DNA from 4 places in the Streptomyces sp. NPDC021622 genome. Region 3 is predicted to be linked to each of the others. Evidence: riboswitches for the same ligand, from Rfam matches in the RefSeq annotation. Region 3 holds a riboswitch; each other region holds the start of a gene.

Region 1 (5,700 bases), on a different contig from region 3:
CCGCCGGGGAGGAGATGATCTCCGCGCCCCACATGGCGAGGAGGTCACGCCGCTCCTGCGAGGTGTTCTCCGGCATGACGCACACGATGCGGTAGCCCTTGAGCTTGGCCGCCATCGCGAGCGAGATGCCGGTGTTGCCGGACGTCGGCTCCAGGATCGTGCAGCCGGGCGTCAACCGTCCGTCCTTCTCCGCCTGTTCGACCATGTGCAGCGCCGGGCGGTCCTTGATGGAACCGGTCGGGTTCCGGTCCTCCAGCTTCGCCCAGATGCGTACGTCGTCCGTTGGGGACAGGCGCGGCAGACGGACCAGGGGCGTGTTGCCCACGGCCGCCAGCGGGGAGTCGTAGCGAGGCATCCGGGATCAGACCATGCCGCCGGCCACGGCCGGGAGGATCGTGACGTTGTCGCCGTCGGTGAGCTTGGTGGAGATGCCGTCCAGGAAGCGGACGTCCTCGTCGTTCAGGTACACGTTCACGAAGCGGCGCAGCTTGTCGCCTTCGACGATGCGCTCGGCGATGCCCGGGTGCCGCGAGTCGAGGTCGGCGAAGAGCTCGGCGAGGGTGTCCCCACCGCCCTGGACGGCCTTCTCGCCGTCGGTGTAGGTGCGGAGGATGGTCGGGATGCGGACCTCGATGGCCATGGCTGGGGGCTCCTGTCGGGAGAAGTCACGTGGTGGGCGCGCGGCGGCCCGGTCGTGCGGGTGCGTGGTGCTTGATGCGTAATGCGTGGTGCAAGGGCAGGACGCGGTGGTGGCGCCGCGGCTCACGGCCGTACGGCGGCAGCGGTCAGCGCGGACAGATCGCGCTCGAGAGCCTGCACAGATCGACGTGCAGACGCGCAACGAGCAGCATGCCCGGCATCTTGTCGCTCACGTCGTGGGGAACCATGCGGTCATCGTATCGATTCCCGGTCCGGGTTCTGGAATGTGATCTCGCATGGTGGACGGTTTACGTCCATCACGTGGATGGCGGGAGATACGTGACCGTCGGCGCCCCGGTCGCGGGGTGTACCGAGACCTCTGCCGCCACCCCGTACACCTCGGCCAGGAGCTCGCTGGTCAGGACCTCCTTCGGCGGTCCTGACGCGACGAGGCGGCCGGCGTCGAGAACGTACAGACGATCGCAGTAGTACGCCGCGAGATTCAGGTCGTGCAGGGCGAGGAGGTTGGTCGTGCCGAGGGCGCGGACCAGGCCGAGGATCTCCAGCTGGTAGCGGATGTCCAGGTGGTTGGTCGGCTCGTCGAGGATCAGTACGGCGGGCTGCTGCACCAACGCCCTTGCCACCAGGGCGCGTTGGCGCTCGCCGCCGGAGAGCCCGGCGAATGTGCGGTGCGCGAGGGCGGCCGCGCCGACCCGCTCGAGGGCCGCGCGGGCGAGACGCTCGTCCTCGGCCGTGTCCGCCTCCCAGAAGCGTTTGTGCGGGGAGCGGCCCATCGCGACGATCTGCCGGACGGTGAGCTCGAAGCCGCCGTGGCCGTCCTGCGGAACGGTGGCGATGCGGCGGGCGCGGGCCTTGGCCGAGCGCCCCGCCAGGTCGTCGCCGTCCAGGAGGACGCGGCCGCCGGTGGGCGTCAGCGTGCCGTACACACAGCGCAGGAGGGTCGTCTTGCCGCTGCCGTTGGGTCCCACGATGCCGACGGTCTCGCCGTCCGCGGCGTGCAGCGTGACGCCGTCGACGAGGAGACGGCCGCCGGGGGCCCGGTAGGAGAGGTTCTCGGTGCTCAGGGCGGTCATACGGCCGCCTCCCCGCCACGGCTCCTGCGCAGCAGCCACAGGAAGAACGGGCCGCCGGTGAGCGCGGTGAGCACGCCCACCGGGATGTCCTGCGGGGCGGCGACCGTGCGCGCGGCGAGGTCGGCGGCCACCAGGAACACCGCGCCCGCAAGCGCCGCGACCGGAAGGAGCGCGCGGTGCGATGCGCCGACCAGCATCCGGGCGGCGTGCGGCACCATCAGGCCGACGAAGCCGATCGCTCCGCTGTACGCGACGAGTACGCCGGTCAGGAGCGAGGCGAGGACGAAGACGGCGGCACGGAAGCGTGCGGTGTCCAGGCCGAGGACGGTGGCGCCCTCCTCGCCGACGAGGAGCAGGTCCAGGGGGCGGGCCAGGGCGAGCAGGAGCGCCGTGCCGACGATCAGTACGCCGGCGGGCAGGGCCAGCATGCCCCAGCGGGCGCTGCCGAGGCCGCCGAGCGTCCAGTACAGGACCTCCTGCAGGTGGTCCGTGCTGTCCGCGACGACCAGGATCAGGCTGGTCAGGGCGGAGAGGATGTACGAGACGGCCACGCCCGCCAGGATCAGCCGGCCGGTGGCGAAGCCGCCGCCGGCGCTTCTGGCCAGGGTGTAGACGAGGAGCAGGGAGAGGAGTGCCCCCGCGAAGGACGCGGCGGGGATGGTGACTGTGATGGACAGGCCCGCGCCGATGCCGAAGGCGCTGCCGAGGACGATGGCGGCGACCGCGCCGGCCGACGCGCCGGAGGAGACTCCCAGGAGGAAGGGGTCCGCGAGGGGGTTGCGGACCAGGGCCTGGAGGACCGTGCCTATGACGGCGAGGCCCGCGCCGACGGCTGCGCCGAGCAGGACCCTGGGGAGGCGGGCGTCCAGCACGATCGTGCGGAAGGGGGAGGGTTCCGCCCTGCCCGTGAGGATCTCCAGGACGTCGGTCACGGGGATCTTGACCGAGCCGAGGGCGAGGCCTGCGGTTGCCGCTGCGGCGAGGGCCACGAGGAGCCCGGCGATCACGGCTGCGTAGGGCGGCCTTCTTTCCCCGATCCCGCCCCTTCCCGAATGTTCCGGCTTCGCCGGCCGTGTGCTGACCGGAGAGTCACCGGCTTCGCCGAGTTCGTCCTCAAACGCCGGACGGGCTGAGATTTTCACAGCTGCGATGCCAGCTTCCCTACCGCCGCCGGGGCCCTTACCCCCGTCACCACATCCGACAGCGGCAGCACCGCGAACCGCTTGTTCTTGATGGCAGGGACGTCGGCGAGCACCGGGTCCTCCAGGAGGCGGCGCTTCTTCTGGGCGACCGTCGTGCCGCCGTAGTCGAGGATCAGGATCACCTCGGGGCTGCTGTCCACCACCGACTCCCAGGACGCGTCGCCGAAGGACTTGTCCAGGTCGGCGAAGACGTTGCGGCCGCCCGCGCGCTTGATGATGTCGTTCCCGATGCCGCGGCCGCCCGCCGTGAAGGCCGTCTTGTCGCCGCTGTCGTACACGAAGACCGGGAGCGGCTTCCTGTCCTTCAACTGCTTCTCGGTTTCGGCCAGTTGGCGCTCGGCGCCGCTCACCCAGCGGTCCGCCCGTGCCCGTACCCCGAAGGTGGAGCCGACCTCGCGGACCTCCCGGAAGACGTCCTCCATGGTCACCGGGCGCTTCGCGCAGCCCTCCACGTCGAGGCGGGTCCTGATGCCGGACTTCGCGAGCGCCGCGCGGCTGCGGCCCTCGCCCGCGAGGAAGGCGCTGGGGTAACCGCCGTACACGAAGTCGGGGTTGGCGGCGAGCAGCTTCTCGTAGGAGGGGTACTCCTTGGCCAGGACCGGGACGGACGCGTAGGCCTTCTCGTACGACGGAAGGACCTTGTCGTCCAGGAAGGCGGTGCCCGCCATGCGGTCCGCAAGGCCGAGCTCCAGCATCACTTCCGTCGTGTGCTGGTTCATCGTCACGGCGCGCTTCGGGGGCGCATCGTACGTCGTCTTCACGCCGCAGTTGGTGACGGTGTACGGGAACCCGGCGGCCTTCGCCCCCGGCGCGGAATCGGGCTCCGCGGAGCTCGTGCACGCGGCGAGCGGGGCGAGCAGGGCGGCGGCTATGAGTGCGCGCAGGGGGCGGGACATGGCTGGGCTGTGCCTCCTCCAGGGGATTCCGCGTCCCCTGTATCCGTGGGAGAAGGCGGCAGGTCAGTTCCTGACTGCCCCACCCGCGAAGGGTGGGGTCACAGTGGCGGGACCGTGCCGGATTCGCACCGGCTTCCTGGGTCCTGCCGCCTCAAAGGTGAGGCTCAGTATGCCTGGACGACCTTTACCTCTTCCTCGGTGACCTCGCCGTCGACGATCCGGTAGGAGCGGAACTGGAAGTCGCCCGCGCCGTCGGTGTCCGCCGTGGAGACCAGGACGTAGTGCGCGCCGGGCTCGTTCGCGTACGTGATGTCGGTGCGCGAGGGGTACGCCTCGGTCGCCGTGTGCGAGTGGTAGACGATCACCGGCTCCTCGTCGCGGTCGTCCATCTCGCGGTACAGCTTGAGCAGATCGCCCGAGTCGAACTCGTAGAACGTGGGCGAGCGGGCCGCGTTCAGCATCGGGATGAAGCGCTCGGGGCGGCCGGTGCCCGCGGGACCCGCGACCACGCCGCACGCCTCGTCGGGGTGGTCCTGGCGCGCGTGCGCGACGATCTGGTCGTGGAGGGCCTGGGTCAGGGTCAGCATGGGAGCCAGGATAAGCAGAGGGGCCGATCCGTACCGAGGGATGGTACGGATCGGCCCACATGCTGGGATCAGCAGGGATCAGACGGGAGTCAGGACTTGATCGCGTCCTGCGGCTCGGCGTCGCCGCCGCCCGTCGGCTGCGCGTTGCGCTTCTGCATGACCAGGTAGCCGACGCCCAGGATGAGCGCCCACACCGGGGCCGCGTAGAGCGAGATGCGCGCGTCCTTGTCGACGCCCATCATCACGATGACCATGCCGATGAAGAGCAGGGCGAACCAGCTCGTGTACGGCGCGCCCGGAGCCCGGAAGGTGGACTGCGGCAGCTCGCCGCGGTCGGCCTTGCGGCGGTACTTGATCTGGCAGACCAGGATCATGATCCAGGCCCACATGCCGGAGATGGTGGCGAAGGAGACGACGTAGTTGAACGCCTCGCCCGGCCACTGGTAGTTGATCCAGACGCCGACCAGCATCAGGGCCGCGGAGAAGGTGGTGCCGACCAGCGGCAGGCCGTTCTTCGTGAGCTTGGTGAAGAACTTCGGGCCCTGGCCGTTGAGCGCCAGGTCACGCAGCATGCGGCCGGTGGAGTACATGCCGGAGTTGCAGGAGGAGAGCGCGGCCGTCAGGACGACGAAGTTGACGATGGCGGCGCCGACGCCCAGACCCATCTCCTCGAAGGCCTTCACGAACGGCGAGACGCCCGGCTTGAAGGACGTCCACGGCACGACCGAGAGGATCATGATGAGCGCGCCGACGTAGAAGACGGCGATGCGCCACGGCACGGTGTTGATCGCCTTGGGCAGGGTCTTCTCGGGGTCCTTGGACTCGCCCGCGGTGACGCCGACCAGCTCGACGGCGAGGAAGGCGAACATCACGATCTGCAGTGTCATCAGCGTGGAGCCGATGCCGTTGGGGAAGAACCCGCCCTGGTCCCACAGGTGGCTCACGGACGCGGTGTCACCGGCGTCGGAGAAGCCGATGGTGAGGATGCCGGCGCAGATGAGGATCATGCCGATGATCGCGGTGACCTTGACCATCGAGAACCAGAACTCGAGCTCACCGAAGAGCTTCACGGAGATCAGGTTGGCGCCGTACAGGATGACCGTGAAGATCAGCGCGTACGCCCATTGTGGGATGGCGTTGTCTGTCCAGTACTGCATGTACTGGGCCGCGGCCGTGACTTCCGTGATGCCGGTGACGACCCAGAAGAGCCAGTACGTCCAGCCGGTCACGTATCCGAAGAACGGGCCGATGAACTCGCGCGCGTACTCCGAGAAGGAACCGG
Region 2 (5,700 bases), on a different contig from region 3:
CCTGCTGTTCGACCTCGACGACTTCGACGAGACCTGCCCCGGCCCCTTCGAGTGGGACGTCAAACGCCTGGCCGCGAGCGTCGCCGTGGCCGCCCGCGACAACGGCCACGCGGAGCACGCCGCCCACGAAGCCGCCCTCGCGGCGGTGACGGCGTACCGGACCTCGATGCGACGCCTCGCCGGGCTCGGCGAACTCGCCGTCTGGTACGAACGGATAGACGCCCACGGCCTGTTGACGCTCATCGACTCCGCCCGCGACCGCAAGCGCCTGACGGCGACCCTCGACCGCGCACGGCAGCGCACCAGCCTCCAGGCGCTGGGCGAGCTGACCGAGGAGGTGGACGGAGAGCGGCGCATCATCCACGATCCGCCGCTCCTGGAGCCGGTGGGCGTGCCCGACACGGCGGCGCTGCGGAAGATCTTCGGCGACTACCGCTCAACGCTCTCCGAGGAGCGCAGGCTCCTCCTCGACCGGTACCACTTCGTGGACGCGGCGCGGAAGGTGGCCGGGGTGGGCAGCGTCGGCACCCGCTGCTTCATCGTCCTGCTTGCGGGCCGCGACGCCGACGACCCGCTCTTCCTCCAGATCAAGGAGGCGATGCGATCGGTCCTGGAGGAGCACCTGCCGCAGGGCCCCTACCGCCACCCCGGTCACCGGGTCGTCGCCGGGCAGCGGCTGCTGCAGGCCTCGGGCGACATCTTCCTCGGCTGGATGACCGGACCCCAGGGGCGCGCCTACTACTGGCGCCAGCTCCGCGACATGAAGGGCTCGGCGGACGTGTCGTCCATGAAGCCATCGGAACTGTCCCGCTACGCGGGCCTGTGCGGCACGGCCCTGGCCCGTGCGCACGCCCGCTCCGGCGACCGGATCGCGATCGCCGCGTACCTGGGCGGCGCCGACACGTTCGACCGCGCCGTGGCGGATTTCGCGCTGCGGTACGTGGCCCAGAACGCGGCGGATCACGCGGCCTTGGGAGAGGCGATCGCCACGGGCGTGGTGGGGGCCGTCGAGGCCTAGCGGATCTCGTCCGGCACCACCGTCAGCCACCGCTTGTCCGCGGTGACCTTCTGGCCGAGCTCACGCTGCCGGTCGGCGTTGGTCCGCTTCATCTCGTTCAGCTGCTGCATGTACTTGTCCTTGCGGTTGACCCAGACCCGCACCCCGCCGTGCTCCACATCCGCGGAGTGGAACAGCATCGGGCCGTCGCTCACCGGGGTGTCGCCGGCCACCAGGACGGGCTTCTGCCACTCGTCGATGTAGGTGTTGATGGCCGCCGGCTTGCCCTGGAACCAGGTGAGCGGCGCCCACAGGTTCGGCGTCAGCTCACGCCCGGCGAGCTTCTTCTGATCGAAGCGGCCCTCCGCGATCTCCTTGCGGGAGCTGGTGACTTCACCGGTCTTGCGGTCCTTGAGCTGCAGGCCGACGCCGATGACGTTTTCGGGCTTCACGTTGTAGCCGTACTTGGGGTCGGACAGGACCATCCGCACCAGGTCCTCGCTGGCCGCGCTGACGACGTAGACCTCTATGCCGTGCTTGCGCAGCGACTTGTAGAGCTCCTGCATGCCGGTGAAGAACTCGGGCGCCTCGACCTCGGTCTTGGTCAGCTTGCCGTCCTCGTAGTACTCGGCCGGGATCGGCTTGTCGTAGGCGAGGAGTTCGTCGACGTACCCCTTGAGCTCCTTCAGCGTGAAACCGGAGAAGATCTGCGCGGCCCACGGATAGCAGACCTGGTCGTCGACCTCGCAGAGCCGGTTGTAGTAGCTGTACAGGCTCTCCTTGTGCTGCGCCGTGTCCTTGAAGGGGATGACCTTCAGCGACGGGTCCATCGACTTGCGGGTCAGCACCCCCTTCATCTCGAGGAAGGGCAGGAGCGCCTCCTCCAGGTCGTTGCGGTACGTCGTGTTGTCCGCGTCGAAGACGGCGTACGCGCCCTTGTGGCCGTTCTCCGAGATCACCTTGCCGAGCTTCGCCGCGACCGGCTTCGGCCAGTGCGGCAGCTCGGCCGCCGTCTTGACCGAGGAGTCGGCCGCCGTCGCCTCCGTGCCCGGCCAGAGCGCCATGCCCGCGAGCACCGCCGCGCTGAGCGCGCCCGCCGTACCGAGAACCGCGAGCTTGCCCTTTGCTCCTACTGCCATGTTTCTGCCCCCTGAGAGCGGTCTGCGCCCCGTCCGGAGCGGCGGGCCATCGTACGAGGTCAGACGGCAGATTCCCATGATCGACGTCACCGGCCGTGAGGGGCATGGACCGGCCCGGCGCGGGTAGCAGCATCGAACGCTTCCGCCCCGCGCCCGGGCCCCGTGCATCGCATACTGGAACGTATGGAGACCGGCTCCCGCGAGTTCGTGCGGGCCGTCCCGCGGCTCGACGGGATGGTCGTGTCCGCGGTCGGCTACCGCACCACGGGCGAGCGGCCCGGCCTGCACCGCGGCCTGCCGTCCCCGTATCTGACCCTGATCTTCTCGCTCGACGGCCCGGTCGTCAGCGGTCTCACCCCCGAGCAGGCGGGCGGCGCCGACGCGATCAGCACGGACATCGTCCTCGGCGGTCTGCACCAGTCACCGGCGTACGTCGTCAAGCCCGAGCACGAGGCGGGCATCCAGCTCGCCGTGCATCCGCTCGCCGCCCGCGCCCTGTTCGGCGTACCGGCCGCCGAGCTCGCCGGTGACATCGTCACGTCCGGCACGGAGGTGATGGGGCGCCGCGCCGCCGACGTACGGGAGCTGCTGTGCGAGCGGGACACCTGGGAGGAGCGATTCGCCGCCCTGTCCGCCTACTTGAGGCAGCGCGTGGCCGCCGAGGACGCCGCCGGCTCCGTCCGCCCCGAGGTCGCCGAGGCCTGGGCCTGGCTGGCCAGGCACCGGGGCGCGGGCACGCTCGGCGGTCTCTCCCGGCACGTCGCGCTCAGCGAGCGCAGGCTCACCGCCCTCTTCCGCGCCGAGTTGGGGATCGGCCCCAAGCAGGCCTCCCGCCTGATGCGCTTCCAGCGCGCGCGGAACACCGTCGTGCGCTCCGTCGCCGCGGGCGCCGCGCCCGATCTGGCGCGGGTCGCCGCGGACTGCGGCTATTTCGACCACTCCCACCTGGTGCGGGACTTCCGGCAGTACACCGGCACGAGCCCCAGCGGCTGGCTGGCCGAAGAGTGCCGGAATATCCAAGCCGGGAGCCATGGCGGAGGCGAAGAGTAGGAGCCATGAACACCACCGAGAAGCAGCAGACCAAGACCACATCCGCCCCCGCAGAACGTGCCCCCGACGTCTGGCCGACCCTCCAGGCCCACGACGCACCCGCCCTGATCGACTTCCTCGTCGGCACGGTCGGCTTCCTGCGCACCGCCGTCTACGAGGACGGCGACCGGGTGGCCCACGCCGAGCTCGACTGGCCCGAGGGCGGGGCGATCATGCTCGGCTCGTACGACGAGAAGGCCGAGGGCTGGTGCCTCAAGCCGGGCACCTTCGGCGCGTACGTCGTCACGGACCATGTCGACGATCTCTACGGGCGCCTCACCGACGCCGGAGTGAAGATCATCCGCGAGATCGAGGACCAGCCGTACGGCAGCCGGGAGTTCGCGATCGCCGACCCCGAGGGCAACAAGTGGTCCTTCGGCACCTACCGCGGCTCGCCCCGGCCAGCGTGATAATTTGCGCACGCCAGTCAAACCCACACCAGGGCCAGGGAATCCGGTGCGAATCCGGAACTGACGCGCAGCGGTGAGGGGGGACGGGCGGGGCCACGGCCACTGGGCGTCCACGGACGCCTGGGAAGGCGCCCCGCCCGGCCGATCCCCGAGTCCGAAGACCTGCTGGCACCTCTGTCCGCGCACCGGGCGGCGGAGGTGATCAAGCAGGCCAGGCTCCGCGTATGAGCCATGAGACTCAAGGGATCGTGTGTCCTCCACAGCCCGTCGTGTACGTATGCCCGTCCTCCTCGGCACGGCCCTTGCCGTCACGCTGACCTCCTGCGGAGGCTCGTCGACGCCCTCCACCGCGGACAAGAAGGCCGCCGGCTACCCGCTGACCCTCACCTCCTGCGGCAAGAAGTCGCAGATCAAGGCGCCGCCGCAGCGGGCCGTCTCCCTCGACCAGGGCTCCACGGAGATCCTGCTCTCCCTCGGCCTCGCCGACCGCATGGCAGGCACCGGCACCTGGACCGACCCGGTCCTGAAGGGCCTGGAGAAGGACAACGCCAAGGTCGAGCGCCTCTCCGACCGCTACCCCTCCTTCGAGAAGGTCCTCGCCCAGGAGCCGGACTTCGTGACCGCATCCTTCCTGGCGACGGTGAGCAAGGGCGGCGTCGCCGACCGCGCCAAGTTCACCGAGCTCGGCGTCCCCTCGTACGTCTCGCCCACCGACTGCGCGGGCAAGGACAACACCGGCGACGGCGACGGCAGCCGCGTCAAGGCGCTCACCATGGACACGGTGTACGGCGAAGTGCGCGACCTGGCGCGGGCGTTCGGGGTCCAGAAGCGCGGCGAGCGCCTGGTCGCCGACCTGAAGTCCCGCCTGGCGAAGGCCAAGCAGGACATCGACGCCTCCGACACCACGCTCCTCTACTGGTTCTCCGACTCCAAGGCCCCCTACATAGCGGGCTGCTGCGGCGCCCCCGGCATCATCACGCGCGAGCTCGGCGCCAAGAACGTCTTCGACGACACCCGCGAGGAGTGGCCCCAGATCAACTGGGAGACGGTGGCGGACCGCGACCCCGACGTCCTGGTCATCGGCGACCTCACCCGCAAGGCGCAGACGGCCGAGAGCGCGAAGAAGAAGATCGAGTTCCTGGAGTCCAACCCGGTCACCAAGAATCTGACCGCCGTGAAGAAGAAGCGGTACGTCCTGCTCAGCGGCCAGGCGATGAACCCCACGATCCGGACCGTGGACGGCGTGGAGCAGGTGGCCGCCGCGCTGCGCGAGTTCGGGCTCGCCAAGTGACGCACGCGCGCGGCGCCCTGCTGTGGGCGGCGGGTGCCGCCGCGCTCGCGCTCTCCGTGGCGGTGGCCGTCACCATCGGCCCCGCCGCCATCTCCGTACCGGATGTGTTCTCGGCGGTCGTGGCGCACCTCGGCGGGGGAGAGACGGGGCTCACGCCACTGCGGGACGGCATCGTCTGGAACCTGCGGATGCCGCGCACCTTGCTCGCCGCGGTGTGCGGCGCGGGCCTCGCGGTCTGCGGGACGGTCCTCCAGTCCCTGCTGCGCAACCCGCTCGCGGACCCCTTCGTCCTCGGCGTCTCCTCAGGGGCGTCCACGGGAGCCGTCGCGGTCGTCGTCCTCGGGGTCGGCGGGGGAGTCGTGTCGGTCTCGGCGGGCGCCTTCGCCGGCGCCCTGTGCTCCTTCGCCCTGGTCCTGCTGCTCAGCCATGCGCTGGGCGGGAGCACCGACCGCGTCGTGCTCTCCGGCGTCGCGGCCATGCAGCTGTTCTCGGCGCTCACCTCGTTCGTGATCCTGACCGCGGCCGACGCGGAGACGACGCGCGGGGTGCTTTTCTGGCTGCTCGGCTCGCTCAGCGGGGTGGGCTGGACGGACGTATGGATCTGCGCGGCGGTCCTCCTGGCGGCGCTCACCGTCTGCCTGGCGCAGGCCCGCACGCTGGACGCCTTCGCGTTCGGCCAGGACGCGGCGGCGACGCTGGGCGTCCACGTGGCCCGCACCCGTCTTATCCTGCTCTCCGTCACCGCCCTGCTGACGGCGGTCCTGGTCAGCAGCG
Region 3 (5,700 bases):
CCGCCAGGCCGACGGCACATGGCGCATCGCCGCCTTCCAGAACACCAAGCGCCAGCGCGTCATGGAACGCATCTCATTCCTGTTCTCCCCGGACACCAAGCCCGCGGCCGAGAAGTGAGCCCCCCAAGACATGACGACGGCGCCGGTGACCGGTGCGAGCGCGGGGACCACCGCGGTTCACCAAGCCCCGCCGACCCCAAAGAGGGTGGCGGGGCCGGTACTTCGGGCTGCGTGCGCGTCAGGCGACGGCTGGTGTCGGCTGCTCGGCCTCGGTCTTGGCGTCGGCCGCCCGAGGGGCGAGGAGACGCTGTGCCAGGGCTCCGAAGAGGATGCCGAAGACCGCCCACAGCACGGCCTGGATCGCCAGTGAAGCGACTCGGAACTCCCACAACAGGGCTGCGGGGAACCCGGCCTTGACCGCGTCGTCGTTCGCGGGCAGGAACACGAACGCGACAGCGACCACGGCGATGAACCCCGCCCCGGCGGCAAGCGTCGCGTTCCAGTTGCCCAGACGCGGTGCCAGTCGCCGCCCGATGATGACGGCGGCGATGCCGAGCAGCACGCTGAGCAGGATCATCAGGAAGAACAGTGTGGTTCTCTTCGAGATGGTGTCCGGGTTGCCCACCGCGGGTGGGGTCGCCGGGTACTTCAGGAACGGCACGAGGTAGACGGTGGTGAAGGCGGCGGCGGCCGTGAGCGCGGCGGTCGCCCGTGGGCTGAACCGGCCGACGCGGCCCAGCGCGAAGGAGAACGCCAGGGACGCGATGCCGCCCAGAGCGACCCCGTACACCAGAACACCCGTGGCCAGACCGGCGGTCGACTGCACCGACCGGCTGACCGCTTCTTCCTCCTCGGCGGCTTCCTCCTCGTGCGCGGCGCCACCGTGCCCCGCGTGGGGCGCTTCCTGGGCGGCCTGGGCCTCCTCCACGGCGATCGAGCCGTCGACGGGCGGCTCACCGATCGCGTAGGCCACACCGAAGGCGAAGAGTCCGGCGATCAGGCCCGCGAGCATGCCACGGACCAGCAGATTTCTCACAGTTGAGGCGTGCACGTACTTGTCGCCTCTCAGTGGCACGGGAAGCCGAGCAGATGACGACCGTCGTGGACCCACTCGTGCACGTCGGTGCCGGCGAACACAGAGGTGACGCCCTGCTCGGCACCCACGAAGTACAGCGCGATCAGCGCCAGGAGCCCCACGAACAACGCCCAGGGCAGGACAGCCCGTACGGGCAGAGCAGCCGGTGCAGGAGCGGGAGTGGCGGAAACGGCAGCATTGACGACAGCATCGGCCATGATGAAACCTCCTTGGGGAACACGCGTCCCATACGGTGGTGCAGGACGACGGTCCACGGGTCTGACTCACCGCGGCGTCACCCTCGAAGGGTTCCGCTGCGGCTCACAGTGGCGCGACCGTGCCGGACTTGCACCGGACTTCCGTCTCGCCGTCGTCACGTTCTGTTGAATGTTCGCCGTGACCGTACCGCGTGCCGTACCTCCGGCCAAGGGCGTGAGTCCTGTATCACGCCGATACGCCCCCAACACGCCGACACGCCCCCGCAGATAGGGTTGCCGCGGGTCAACGGCCATGTGAAGGCCCTGCGGAGGAATCGATGACCGTACGTCTCACGCTGATATCTCCCGCGACGAGTGAAGCTCTGAAGGAGGTCCGCTTCGACGACGACAGTCCTCTCGACCCGGCGGGAATCGCACGCGCCGAGGCGGCCGCCGGCTCACTCCCCCCGGCCGTTGCCACCTACACCTCACCGTCCCCGCGCTGCCGCGGGACCGCCCACGCACTCGGCCTTGCCCCCGCCGAACCTCTCGCCGCCCTCGCTGCCTGCGACATGGGCCGCTGGCGAGGACGGACGCTGGACTCCGTGGCAGGCGCCGAAGCGGAAGCCGTCGCTCTCTGGCTGGACGATCCAACTGCCGCACCCCACGGCGGCGAATCACTGCGCGAGGTACGCCACCGCATCGCGGCCTGGCTCGATACGTTGGGCAGCCAGGCCGGGCACATCGTCGCCGTAGCCGAGCCGGACGCGATCCGTGCCGCCCTCGTCCACGCCCTGTCGGCACCCGACCAGGCATTCTGGCGACTGGACGTCCGCCCGCTCACCGCCACCCGGCTCAGCGGCCGCACCGGGCGATGGAACCTCCTCAGCGGTCACGCCCTGGCACCGTAGGGAAGTTCCGCCCCACTGGGCCGTGGTCAGATCACGACACCTGCCCACAGCTGTGGCGCGGAGCCTCACCGAAGATCCTCGCCACAGGAGAACCCCCGGAAGACAGGGCGAACGGACGCCCGACGGACTGGATGCGCCACCTGAAAACGCCACGTCGCGCCACCCCTTCCACCACGTAGAGATATCTACCAGCATGAACATGGCGAACCGGGCCAGAGCACCGGACGTCGGGATTTTTGCGGTCTGCCGAGGGGGTCAGATCTGGCACCACGACATCAGCCTCACGAAGGAGAGCCATGAGAAGTCACGCGCGACAAGCAGTTGAGTGGCTCGCCGCCGCCGCGACGGACCCCCGGGCATGCAAGCGGGCATGGCACGCAGAGAACGGGACCGCAGTACTGGCATCCGGACGGTTCTGGGATGTGCTGAGCGTGCCGGAGGAGCTGGGCCTTTTCACCCTCGACGTCCTGTTGCGCACCCCGCTGCAGGAACCCGGCCCCACACTTGCGGACTTCGCCGCGCACCGGGTGGGCTTCTTCCTGCCCCCGGATCCCGAAAGTCGCTGGGTCGGCTCCGGCATCCGTTACGCGGGCAAGGGCGCGTGGATTGCCGCACCGGCTCCCCATCGGGCAACCGGCTCTCTGCGATGGCTTGTCCCTCCCGACGGCTGCGGCACCCTGTTTGCCCCAACCGCCGTGGAACTGGCGCTCCATCAGGCCACCGGGATACTCGCCACCCTGCTCGAACCGGTCGCACCCCACGACCGCGGCCGTACGACCGCCGGCAGCGCGACCCGTCGCGGCCGTCGCTACCCGCGCGGAACCAGCGCACTGGACGGCAGCAGGTCGGAGTGACCGCCTACGTCGGTGCGGGGTGGGGTGACGAGGGCGGCCCACTGAGCATCGTCCCAGCCAGGCACCATCCGCCCCTTGGCCCACCACTCAGCCACCAAGGTGGAGTAGATCGGCGGGTTCATCCCGTACGCATCGGCGAGTTCGGCGTAGGGCGGATCGGCTGCCTCCTGGTCCAGGAGGCACCCGGTCGTGGTGGAAGTGCTGTCCATGCCGCTGCAACATGGGCGGGGAGGCCGGCGGTACGCCCGCCCTGGACGATGCCCCCGAATCGAGTGAGCACGCCCCCTCGATCGGGGCCATGTACTTGTCCGATAAGAGCTTCCGGACCGGCCATCGCCTCACCTCTCAACGGGCGTTTCCACTCGGAGAGTTGCGCGATGGCCGCCCCATGACCAGGTTCCAGATCCTGCCGGGCGCGGTGTCGACGTGCGGCCCAGATCGCTCGGCATTCTGAGGGCATGGATCATCGCAGCCTCGAACCGGCGGAAGCAGCGGCCCGGGACTACTCCGGCGCGGTCTACGGCTCGCTCCTTGCCGCCTCAGTCATTGCCGCGGTGGGGACGCTGGGTCCCTTCCCTCGGCTCCAGGTCGTGGTCATGCTGCTCACCAACGGTCTGGTCTTCTGGATCACGCACGTCTACGCCCGCGTTGTGGGCGACAAGCTGGCACATCAGGCGCTGTCGTGGGAAGTGATCCGCCGCGAGGCACGCAGGGAATGGCCGATCGCCGGGGTCGCGCTCCCGCCGGCTGCCGCCGTGGTGGTGTGTCCTTCCCTGGGGCTCAGCCCCTCAGGCACCGGGTGGGTTGCCCTCGGCGTCGCCCTCGCCGAGCAGGTCGGCTGGGCCACCGTGGCCCTCGTCAGAGCCGGTGCCCCGCGCCGGCTGATCGCCATGACCGGTGCGGTCAACCTCTTCGTGGGGCTGATCCTCGTGAGCGCGAAGGTCCTGGTCAAGCACTGAATTGCCGCACGCGTGCGCAGGGTGCGGTGCTGGTACAGGATCGCGTTCACCGTCAAAGTGCCACGGCCTCCGGCAGTGTCTGTTCGGCCCAGATCACCTTGCCCTGGGGGGTGTACCGGGTCCCCCAGCGCTCCGCTATCTGCGACACCAGAAACAGGCCCCGGCCTCCCTCGTCCATCGTCGCGGCGTACCGCAGATGCGGTGAGGTGCTGCTGCCGTCGGCCACCTCGCAGATCAGCGTACGGTCGTGGATCAGCCGTACGTGGATCGGCTCGGAGCCGTAGCGGATGGCGTTGGTGATGAGCTCGCTCAGGACGAGTTCCATGCTGAAGCCGAGCTCGGACAGGCCCCACTCGTCGAGCTTCTGGGACACGGCGTCGCGCATCCCCGCGACGGCGGCCGGGTCGAGCGGCACATCCCAGTCGGCGATCCGGTCGGGCGGCAGTCCCCGGGTGCGGGCGATGAGCAGGGCGACGTCGTCCTGGGGACGCCCGGGCAGCAGCTCGTCAAGCACGGCCTGACAGCTCTCCTCGGGCGGCCGGTCAGGGTGGCCCGCCAGCGCATCACGCAGCAGTTCCATTCCCACGTCCAGGTCGCGCCTGCGGTCCTCGATGAGGCCGTCGGTATAGAGGACGAGCTGGGCGCCCTCCGCGAGCTCCAGCTCGGCGGTCCGGAACGGCATGCCGCCGAGGCCGAGAGGCGGCCCGGTCGGCAGGTCCGCAAAGGTGACGGTGCCGTCGGGGTGGACGAGTGCGGGCGCCAGGTGCCCCGCACGCGCCATGACACAGCGGCGCGTCACGGGGTCGTAGATCGCGTACAGGCAGGTGGCCCCCACGACGCCCGCGGCACTGTCCGTACCCACCTCGTCCTGGTCGATCCGGCCGACCAGGTCGTCCAAGTGGCTCAGCAGCTCGTCGGGCGGCAGATCGAGTGTGGAGAAGTTGTGCACCGCGGTCCGCAGCCGCCCCATCGTGGCGGCTGCGTGGAGGCCGTGGCCGACCACATCGCCGACGACCAGTGCCACCCGGCTCCCCGGCAGGGGAATCACATCGAACCAGTCTCCGCTCACGCCCGACTGGGCGGGGAGGTAGCGGTAGCCGATGTCGAGGGCGCTCTGCTCGGGCAGGGCCCGCGGCAGCAGGCTGCGCTGGAGGGTGACCGCCACGGTGTGTTCGCGGGTGTAGTGGCGGGCGTTGTCGATGCCGACCGCGGCACGGGCCACCAGTTCCTCCGCCAGCGACAGTTCCTCCTCGTCGAAGGGCTCGCGCTGCTCGGAGCGCCAGAAGTTGGCCATGCCCAACACGACGCCGCGGGCCTGGATCGGGGCGGCGATGAGGGAACGGATGCCGTAGTCAATGATCTCCTTGGTGCGCTCCGGGTCCTGTGCGTGCCAGCCCGTGGCGGTCGACAGGTCGGTCACCAGCTCGGAGTGGCCGCTGCCGTAGCCGCGCGCCTGGGGCGTGGAGGGCAGAAAGTCGATCAGCCGGCCCTTTTCATAGAGCGGATGGTCGTCCCGGATGCCGCACACGGCCGTGCGTCGCATGGCCGGTGTGGCGGGGGTCGGCTCCTCGCCGTGCAGCACGGCGTCGGCCAGGTCCACGGTGACGAAGTCGGCGAAGCGAGGGACGGCGACCTGTGCCAGCTCCTCGGCGGTGCCACGGACGTCCAGGGTGGTGCCGATGCCGAGTCCGGCGTCGTACAGGA
Region 4 (5,700 bases), on a different contig from region 3:
AGACATTGCCCGACGTGCCGACCACCAGGCCGTCCGAGACGGTCCTGCGAGCCGCCGCGACGAGATCGCCCCAGGCCCGTTCCATCGCGTGCTGCCGCTGCTCGGTCATGCCGTGATCCTGCCAGCCGGGGTCGCGGCACCGCAGGGCGGAGCCGGCGGGTCCGTATCGGCGTGTATGGGCATTCATCCCCTTCTGACGATGATTGGCTGGCGATCGACCGGCATGAGGTGATCTTCCAGTAACCTCTGGGGGATTTGTCATGCACGTCGCCATCCGGGGGGAAATATGGCTCGTGATCACAAACCGTCCCGTCGTCGCGCCCGCGTCATCGCCGCCTCAGTGGCAACGCTGGCCCTGAGCGGGACCGCCCTCGCCGAGATTCCGGTTTCGGCGGCGGGCAAGCCGAGGGGCCACGACGTCTCGTCGCACCAGAAGAACGTCAACTGGCAGAAGGCCAAGAGCAAGGGCGCACGCTTCGTGTACGTGAAGGCCACCGAGTCCCACACGTACCGCAATCCCCGCTTCCAGCAGCAGTACAACGGCTCCCGCAATGCGGGCATCGTCCGCGGGGCGTACCACTTCGCCGTACCGAACAAGTCATCCGGCAAGAAGCAGGCCGCGTACTTCATGAGCCATGGCGGGCGCTGGCGGGCGGACGGCTGGACGCTGCCGCCCGCGCTCGACATCGAGCACAATCCGTACGGCAAACGCAAGTGCTACGGCCTCAGCAAGACCGGCATGGCCAACTGGATCAAGTCGTTCAGCAACGAGGTGCAGCGCCAGACGGGACGCCGTCCCGTGATCTACACGACCACCAAGTGGTGGAACAACTGCACGGGCGGCAGCCGCGCCTTCGGGGCGAATCACGCACTGTGGCTCGCACGCTGGTCGTCGACGTCGGGGACACTGCCCAAGGGGTGGTCGTACTTGACCATCTGGCAGTACGACAACGGCGGCAAGCTCCCGGGTGATCAGAATCTCTTCAACGGCTCGATGAACCAGCTGAAGAGGTTCGCCCGAGGGTAGCCAAAAAGCCCTTGGAAGCCCGGATTCCGGGCCTCGTGCCGCCACTCCGGACGATCTCCGTCACCATTCCGACGGAAGCGGAGTGGCGGTGCCCCGCATCGAGTCACCGCACGGCCCGGCCCAGTTCACTTTCCGTTCACCCAGGTTGCCTACGTTCCACTTGCCACTGACGTCCAACAGAAGCCTGGGTAAATGGAACACATCACGCTTCTCCTCGGGATCGTGATCGTTACCGCTCTCGTGTTCGACTTCACGAACGGTTTCCACGACACAGCCAACGCGATGGCTACCACCATCTCGACCGGCGCTCTCAAGCCCAAGACGGCGGTGGCCATGTCCGCCGTGCTGAACCTCGTCGGAGCATTCCTCTCCGTCGAAGTCGCCAAGACGATCTCTGGCGGCATCGTCAACGAGGACGGACTGAAGACAGAGGTCATATTCGCCGCCCTGGTGGGCGCGATCCTCTGGAATCTGATGACCTGGCTGGTGGGTCTGCCCTCCAGTTCCTCCCACGCACTCTTCGGCGGCCTCATCGGCGCCGCCGTCATGTCGATGGGCTGGTCGTCGATCGACGGCGGCACCGTCGTCACCAAGATCCTGATCCCGGCCCTCGCCGCGCCGCTCGTGGCGGGTCTCGCCGCGATGGCGGCCACGCGCCTGACGTACCGGATCGGCCGCAACACCGACACCAAGGCCACCGCCAAGGGCTACCGCGCGGGCCAGATCGCCTCCGCCGGCCTCGTCTCGCTGGCGCACGGCACGAACGACGCGCAGAAGACCATGGGCATCATCACGCTCGCCCTGGTCACCGGCGGCGTCCTCAACCCCGGCGCGAACCCCCCGATGTGGGTCGTCGTCTCGGCCGGTGTGGCCATCGCGCTCGGCACCTACCTGGGCGGCTGGCGCATCATCCGCACCATGGGCAAGGGCCTCACCGACCTCCAGCCGCAGCAGGGCTTCGCCGCCCAGACCAGCGCCGCGACGGTCATCCTCGCCTCGTCGAACATCGGCTTCTCGCTCTCCACCACGCAGTCCTGCTCCGGCGCCGTGATGGGCGCGGGCCTGGGCCGTAAGGGCGGTGTGGTCCGCTGGTCCACGGCGACCCGGATGTTCGTCGCCTGGGGTCTGACGCTCCCGGCCGCCGGCCTGGTCGGCGCGGGCGCCGAGTTCCTCACCAAGCAGGGCCCCTGGGGCATCGCGGCGACCGCGGCGCTCCTGGTCGGCGGCTCGGCCGTCATCTGGGTGCTCTCGCGGCGCAACGCCGTCGACCACACGAACGTCGCGGACGACGAGATCGGCGGCTCCGACGCGGAGCCCGCGGGCGTCGTGACCACCGCGATCGCCGCCGTCACGCCGCCGCCCACCGGCGCCGCCGCGACGGCCGCCGACGACGACCACGTCAAGGCCACCATCCCGGCCCCGACCGGCCCTGTGGCGGATCCCGCCCGCGCCACGGTGTAAGGACAGATCAGCATGGACATCGACTGGGCAGCTCTCGGCTCCGTCTTCGGAGTCAGCCTCGCGGTGACGGTGGCCCTGGTGGGCCTGTTCACCCTCGGCATCGTCGGCCTCTCCAAGCACGAGGCGGCCACCTCCGGCGCCACTTCCGCCGCGGGCGGCAACGCGGTGGCGGCGCGCGCGGGCGCGTACCTGTGCTTCGCGCTGTGCACGGCCGCGGTGGCATACGGGATCTATCTGATCGTCGCCTGACGGCCTGAGTCCGTCGCCCGACGACGGAGTTCAAGGTGGGGTGCGGGACGCTTCGGCGCCTTGCGCCCCACCTTCGTATGTGGGCCTTGGCACACTCTCCCGTCGCAGGTCAAAGGCGAGTTGACGGGCGTTCGCGGGCGTGGTGGACTGCCGGAGCCATTACGGCGGCAGAAGAGGAAGCCGGTGCGAATCCGGCGCGGTCCCGCCACTGTCACCGGGGAGACGACTCCCCGTGAGCCAGGAACTCTCGCCCGCCGATCACGTCGAACCAGGGCGCGGACACCCTGAGTGAGGACATATCGCCATGCGCGGCCGCCCGTTGCCGGTTCCTGTGCCCCCGCCCGTCCAGGCCGGGCCCGTCGCTCCCCTTCCCGTAACGGTCGGCTGAACCCATGTGTGCCGATCGCGACTTCGCGTACGGCGCCGCCGCCGGGCTCCTCGGTGACCTGCTTCTCGGTGATCCTCGCCGCGGGCATCCGGTCGCCGCGTTCGGGCGTGCGGCGGGTGCCGTCGAGCGTGTCCTGTGGCGGGATCACCGCGGGTGGGGTGCGCTGCATGCCGTGGTGTGCGCCGGCGGGGCGGCGGGTGCCGCCGCCCTTGCCTCTTCTTTTGTACGTCGTCACTCGCGCGCCGGATCGGTCGCGCTGACCGCCGCGGCGACCTGGGCCGTGGTCGGCGGGACCTCGCTCGGGCGTGAGGCGCGGGCCATCGGCGGGGTGCTCGCCGCGGGGGACATCGAGGTGGCCCGGGAGCGGCTGCCGCATCTGTGCGGGCGGGATCCGCAGGCGCTGGATGCCGATGGCATCGCGCGGGCCGTCGTCGAGTCCGTCGCCGAGAACACGTCCGACGCCGTCGTGGGGGCGCTGGTGTGGGGGGCGTTGGCGGGCGTTCCGGGGCTTGTCGGGTTTCGGGCCGTGAACACGTTGGACGCGATGGTGGGGCACAAGTCCGCGAGGTACCTCCGGTACGGGTGGGCGTCTGCTCGGCTCGATGACGTCCTGGGGTGGCCGGGGGCTCGGCTTACCGCCCTGCTTGCGGCTGCTGCGGGGGATTCGCCCTCCGGGGCGCTGCGGGCCTGGCGTGACGATGCCGCCAAGCATCCGAGTCCCAATGCGGGGCCTGTGGAGGCGGCCTTTGCGGGGGCGTTGGGGGTGCGGCTCGGGGGGACGCTCTCGTACGGGGGGCGGGTTGAGCATCGGCCCGTTCTGAACGGGGGTGGGCGGGACGTTGCCGTGGCTGACATCGAGCGGGCTGTGCGGCTGTCTCGGCGGGTTGGTCTGCTGGCGCTGGGGGTTGCCATTGCCGCCCGTCGGAAGCGGGGACCGGCGGCTGGGGCTGTGCCCACCCTTCCCCAAGCTCTCGGCTTCGCTCGAGCAGGGGAGACCCCACTCGCCCTGCGGAACGCCTGCCCACAGCAAGGGCAGCACGAGCTGGGAGGACGCTCATGAGTGGTGGGCTGCTTGTTGCCGGGACCACCTCCGATGCCGGGAAGAGTGTTGTCACCGCCGGGATTTGTCGGTGGCTTGCCCGCAAGGGCGTGTCCGTCGCGCCGTTCAAGGCGCAGAACATGTCGCTCAACTCCTTCGTCACGCGCGAAGGCGCCGAGATCGGGCGGGCGCAGGCCATGCAGGCGCAGGCCGCCCGGGTCGAGCCGAGCGCGTTGATGAATCCCGTGCTGCTCAAGCCGGGCAGCGACCGCAGCAGTCAGGTGGTGCTCATGGGGAAGCCCGTGGGCGAGATGAGTGCGCGTGGCTATCACGGCGGGCGCCAGGAGGCGTTGCTTTCCACCGTCGTGGGATGTCTTGAGGAACTTCGGGGCAGCTATGACGCCGTGATCTGCGAAGGCGCGGGCAGTCCCGCCGAGATCAATCTGCGGCGTACGGACATCGTGAACATGGGGATCGCGCGGGCCGCCCGCTTCCCCGTCGTCGTCGTCGGCGACATCGACCGCGGTGGCGTCTTCGCCTCCTTCTTCGGCACGACCGCGCTGCTCGGCGCCGAGGACCAGAAACTGGTCGCCGGGTACCTCGTCAACAAGTTCCGGGGTGATGTGTCGCTGCTCGAACCCGGGCTCGACATGCTGCAAGGACTCACCGGGCGGCGCACGTTCGGCGTGCTGCCGTTCCAGCACGGCCTCGGCATCGACGAGGAGGACGGCCTTCGGGTGTCCCTGCGGGGTGCCGTGCGGGAGTCCGTCGTCGCTCCCCCGGTCGGCGATGACGTGCTGCGGGTCGCCGTCTGTGCCGTACCGCTGATGTCCAACTTCACGGACGTGGACGCGCTCGCCGCCGAACCCGGTGTCGTCGTGCGGTTCGTGGACCGGGCCGAGGAGCTCGTCGACGCCGATCTCGTGGTCGTGCCGGGTACACGCGGGACCGTGCGTGCCCTGGAGTGGCTGCGTGAGCGCGGGCTCGCCGACGCCATCGCGCGGCGTGCAGCCGAGGGGCGGCCCGTGCTCGGGATCTGCGGCGGCTTCCAGGTGCTCGGCGAGCACATCGAGGACGACGTGGAGTCGCGCGCGGGGGCCGTGGACGGGCTCGGGCTGCTGCCCGTGCGGGTCCGGTTCGCCCGCGAGAAGACCCTCGCCCGGCCGGTCAGCGAGGCCCTGGGCGAACCCGTCGAGGGATACGAGATCCATCACGGCGTCGCCGAAGTCCTGGGCGGAGAGCCCTTCTTGGACGGCTGCCGCGTCGGCGAGGTGTGGGGCACGCACTGGCACGGCTCCCTTGAGAGCGACGCGTTCCGGCGGCGCTTCCTCACCGAGGTGGCCCGCGCCGCGGGGCGCCGTTTCGTGCCCGCGCCCGACACCAGCTTCGGCGCGCTGCGCGAGGAGCAGCTCGACCTGCTCGGAGACCTGATCGAAGAACACGCGGACACGGACGCGCTGCTCAGCCTGATCGAGACCGGCGCACCGTCCGGTCTCCCCTTCATCGCACCGGGGGCACCCTCATGACCGTCCTGCT

Evidence for each region. A riboswitch is a leader RNA that binds a small molecule or an ion and turns the genes downstream of it on or off. The one in region 3 is predicted to bind cobalamin.
Region 1: linked by a shared signal. The riboswitch ahead of AB0G47_RS09770 (ABC transporter substrate-binding protein) and the one ahead of AB0G47_RS17130 (CbtB-domain containing protein) in region 3 are both predicted to bind cobalamin.
Region 2: linked by a shared signal. The riboswitch ahead of AB0G47_RS01845 (ABC transporter substrate-binding protein) and the one ahead of AB0G47_RS17130 (CbtB-domain containing protein) in region 3 are both predicted to bind cobalamin.
Region 4: linked by a shared signal. The riboswitch ahead of AB0G47_RS04105 (cobalamin biosynthesis protein) and the one ahead of AB0G47_RS17130 (CbtB-domain containing protein) in region 3 are both predicted to bind cobalamin.

What each region holds. Positions count from the first base shown of each region.
Region 1 is NZ_JBFACK010000003.1:508,038-513,737, forward strand. Features, by position in the region: gene AB0G47_RS09745 (cysteine synthase) at 1-355, opposite strand, end outside; gene AB0G47_RS09750 (MoaD/ThiS family protein) at 362-640, opposite strand; gene AB0G47_RS09755 (putative leader peptide) at 786-887, opposite strand; gene AB0G47_RS09760 (ABC transporter ATP-binding protein) at 957-1,733, opposite strand; gene AB0G47_RS09765 (iron ABC transporter permease) at 1,730-2,737, opposite strand; gene AB0G47_RS09770 (ABC transporter substrate-binding protein) at 2,872-3,831, opposite strand; cobalamin riboswitch at 3,875-4,023, opposite strand; gene AB0G47_RS09775 (M67 family metallopeptidase) at 3,996-4,418, opposite strand; gene AB0G47_RS09780 (amino acid permease) at 4,508-5,700, opposite strand, start outside.
Region 2 is NZ_JBFACK010000001.1:401,377-407,076, forward strand. Features, by position in the region: gene AB0G47_RS01825 (DUF2252 domain-containing protein) at 1-1,018, shown strand, start outside; gene AB0G47_RS01830 (HAD family hydrolase) at 1,015-2,136, opposite strand; gene AB0G47_RS01835 (helix-turn-helix domain-containing protein) at 2,320-3,186, shown strand; gene AB0G47_RS01840 (VOC family protein) at 3,192-3,635, shown strand; cobalamin riboswitch at 3,633-3,820, shown strand; gene AB0G47_RS01845 (ABC transporter substrate-binding protein) at 3,913-4,926, shown strand; gene AB0G47_RS01850 (iron chelate uptake ABC transporter family permease subunit) at 4,923-5,700, shown strand, end outside.
Region 3 is NZ_JBFACK010000007.1:363,212-368,911, forward strand. Features, by position in the region: gene AB0G47_RS17120 (SgcJ/EcaC family oxidoreductase) at 1-118, shown strand, start outside; gene AB0G47_RS17125 (CbtA family protein) at 239-1,051, opposite strand; gene AB0G47_RS17130 (CbtB-domain containing protein) at 1,066-1,293, opposite strand; cobalamin riboswitch at 1,333-1,475, opposite strand; gene AB0G47_RS17135 (histidine phosphatase family protein) at 1,611-2,183, shown strand; gene AB0G47_RS17140 (hypothetical protein) at 2,480-3,037, shown strand; gene AB0G47_RS17145 (hypothetical protein) at 2,992-3,246, opposite strand; gene AB0G47_RS17150 (hypothetical protein) at 3,496-3,996, shown strand; gene AB0G47_RS17155 (SpoIIE family protein phosphatase) at 4,049-5,700, opposite strand, start outside.
Region 4 is NZ_JBFACK010000001.1:907,470-913,169, reverse strand. Features, by position in the region: gene AB0G47_RS04125 (class II aldolase/adducin family protein) at 1-109, opposite strand, end outside; gene AB0G47_RS04120 (lysozyme) at 287-1,027, shown strand; gene AB0G47_RS04115 (inorganic phosphate transporter) at 1,220-2,488, shown strand; gene AB0G47_RS04110 (hypothetical protein) at 2,501-2,737, shown strand; cobalamin riboswitch at 2,856-3,007, shown strand; gene AB0G47_RS04105 (cobalamin biosynthesis protein) at 3,130-4,185, shown strand; gene AB0G47_RS04100 (cobyric acid synthase) at 4,182-5,690, shown strand; gene cobN (cobaltochelatase subunit CobN) at 5,687-5,700, shown strand, end outside.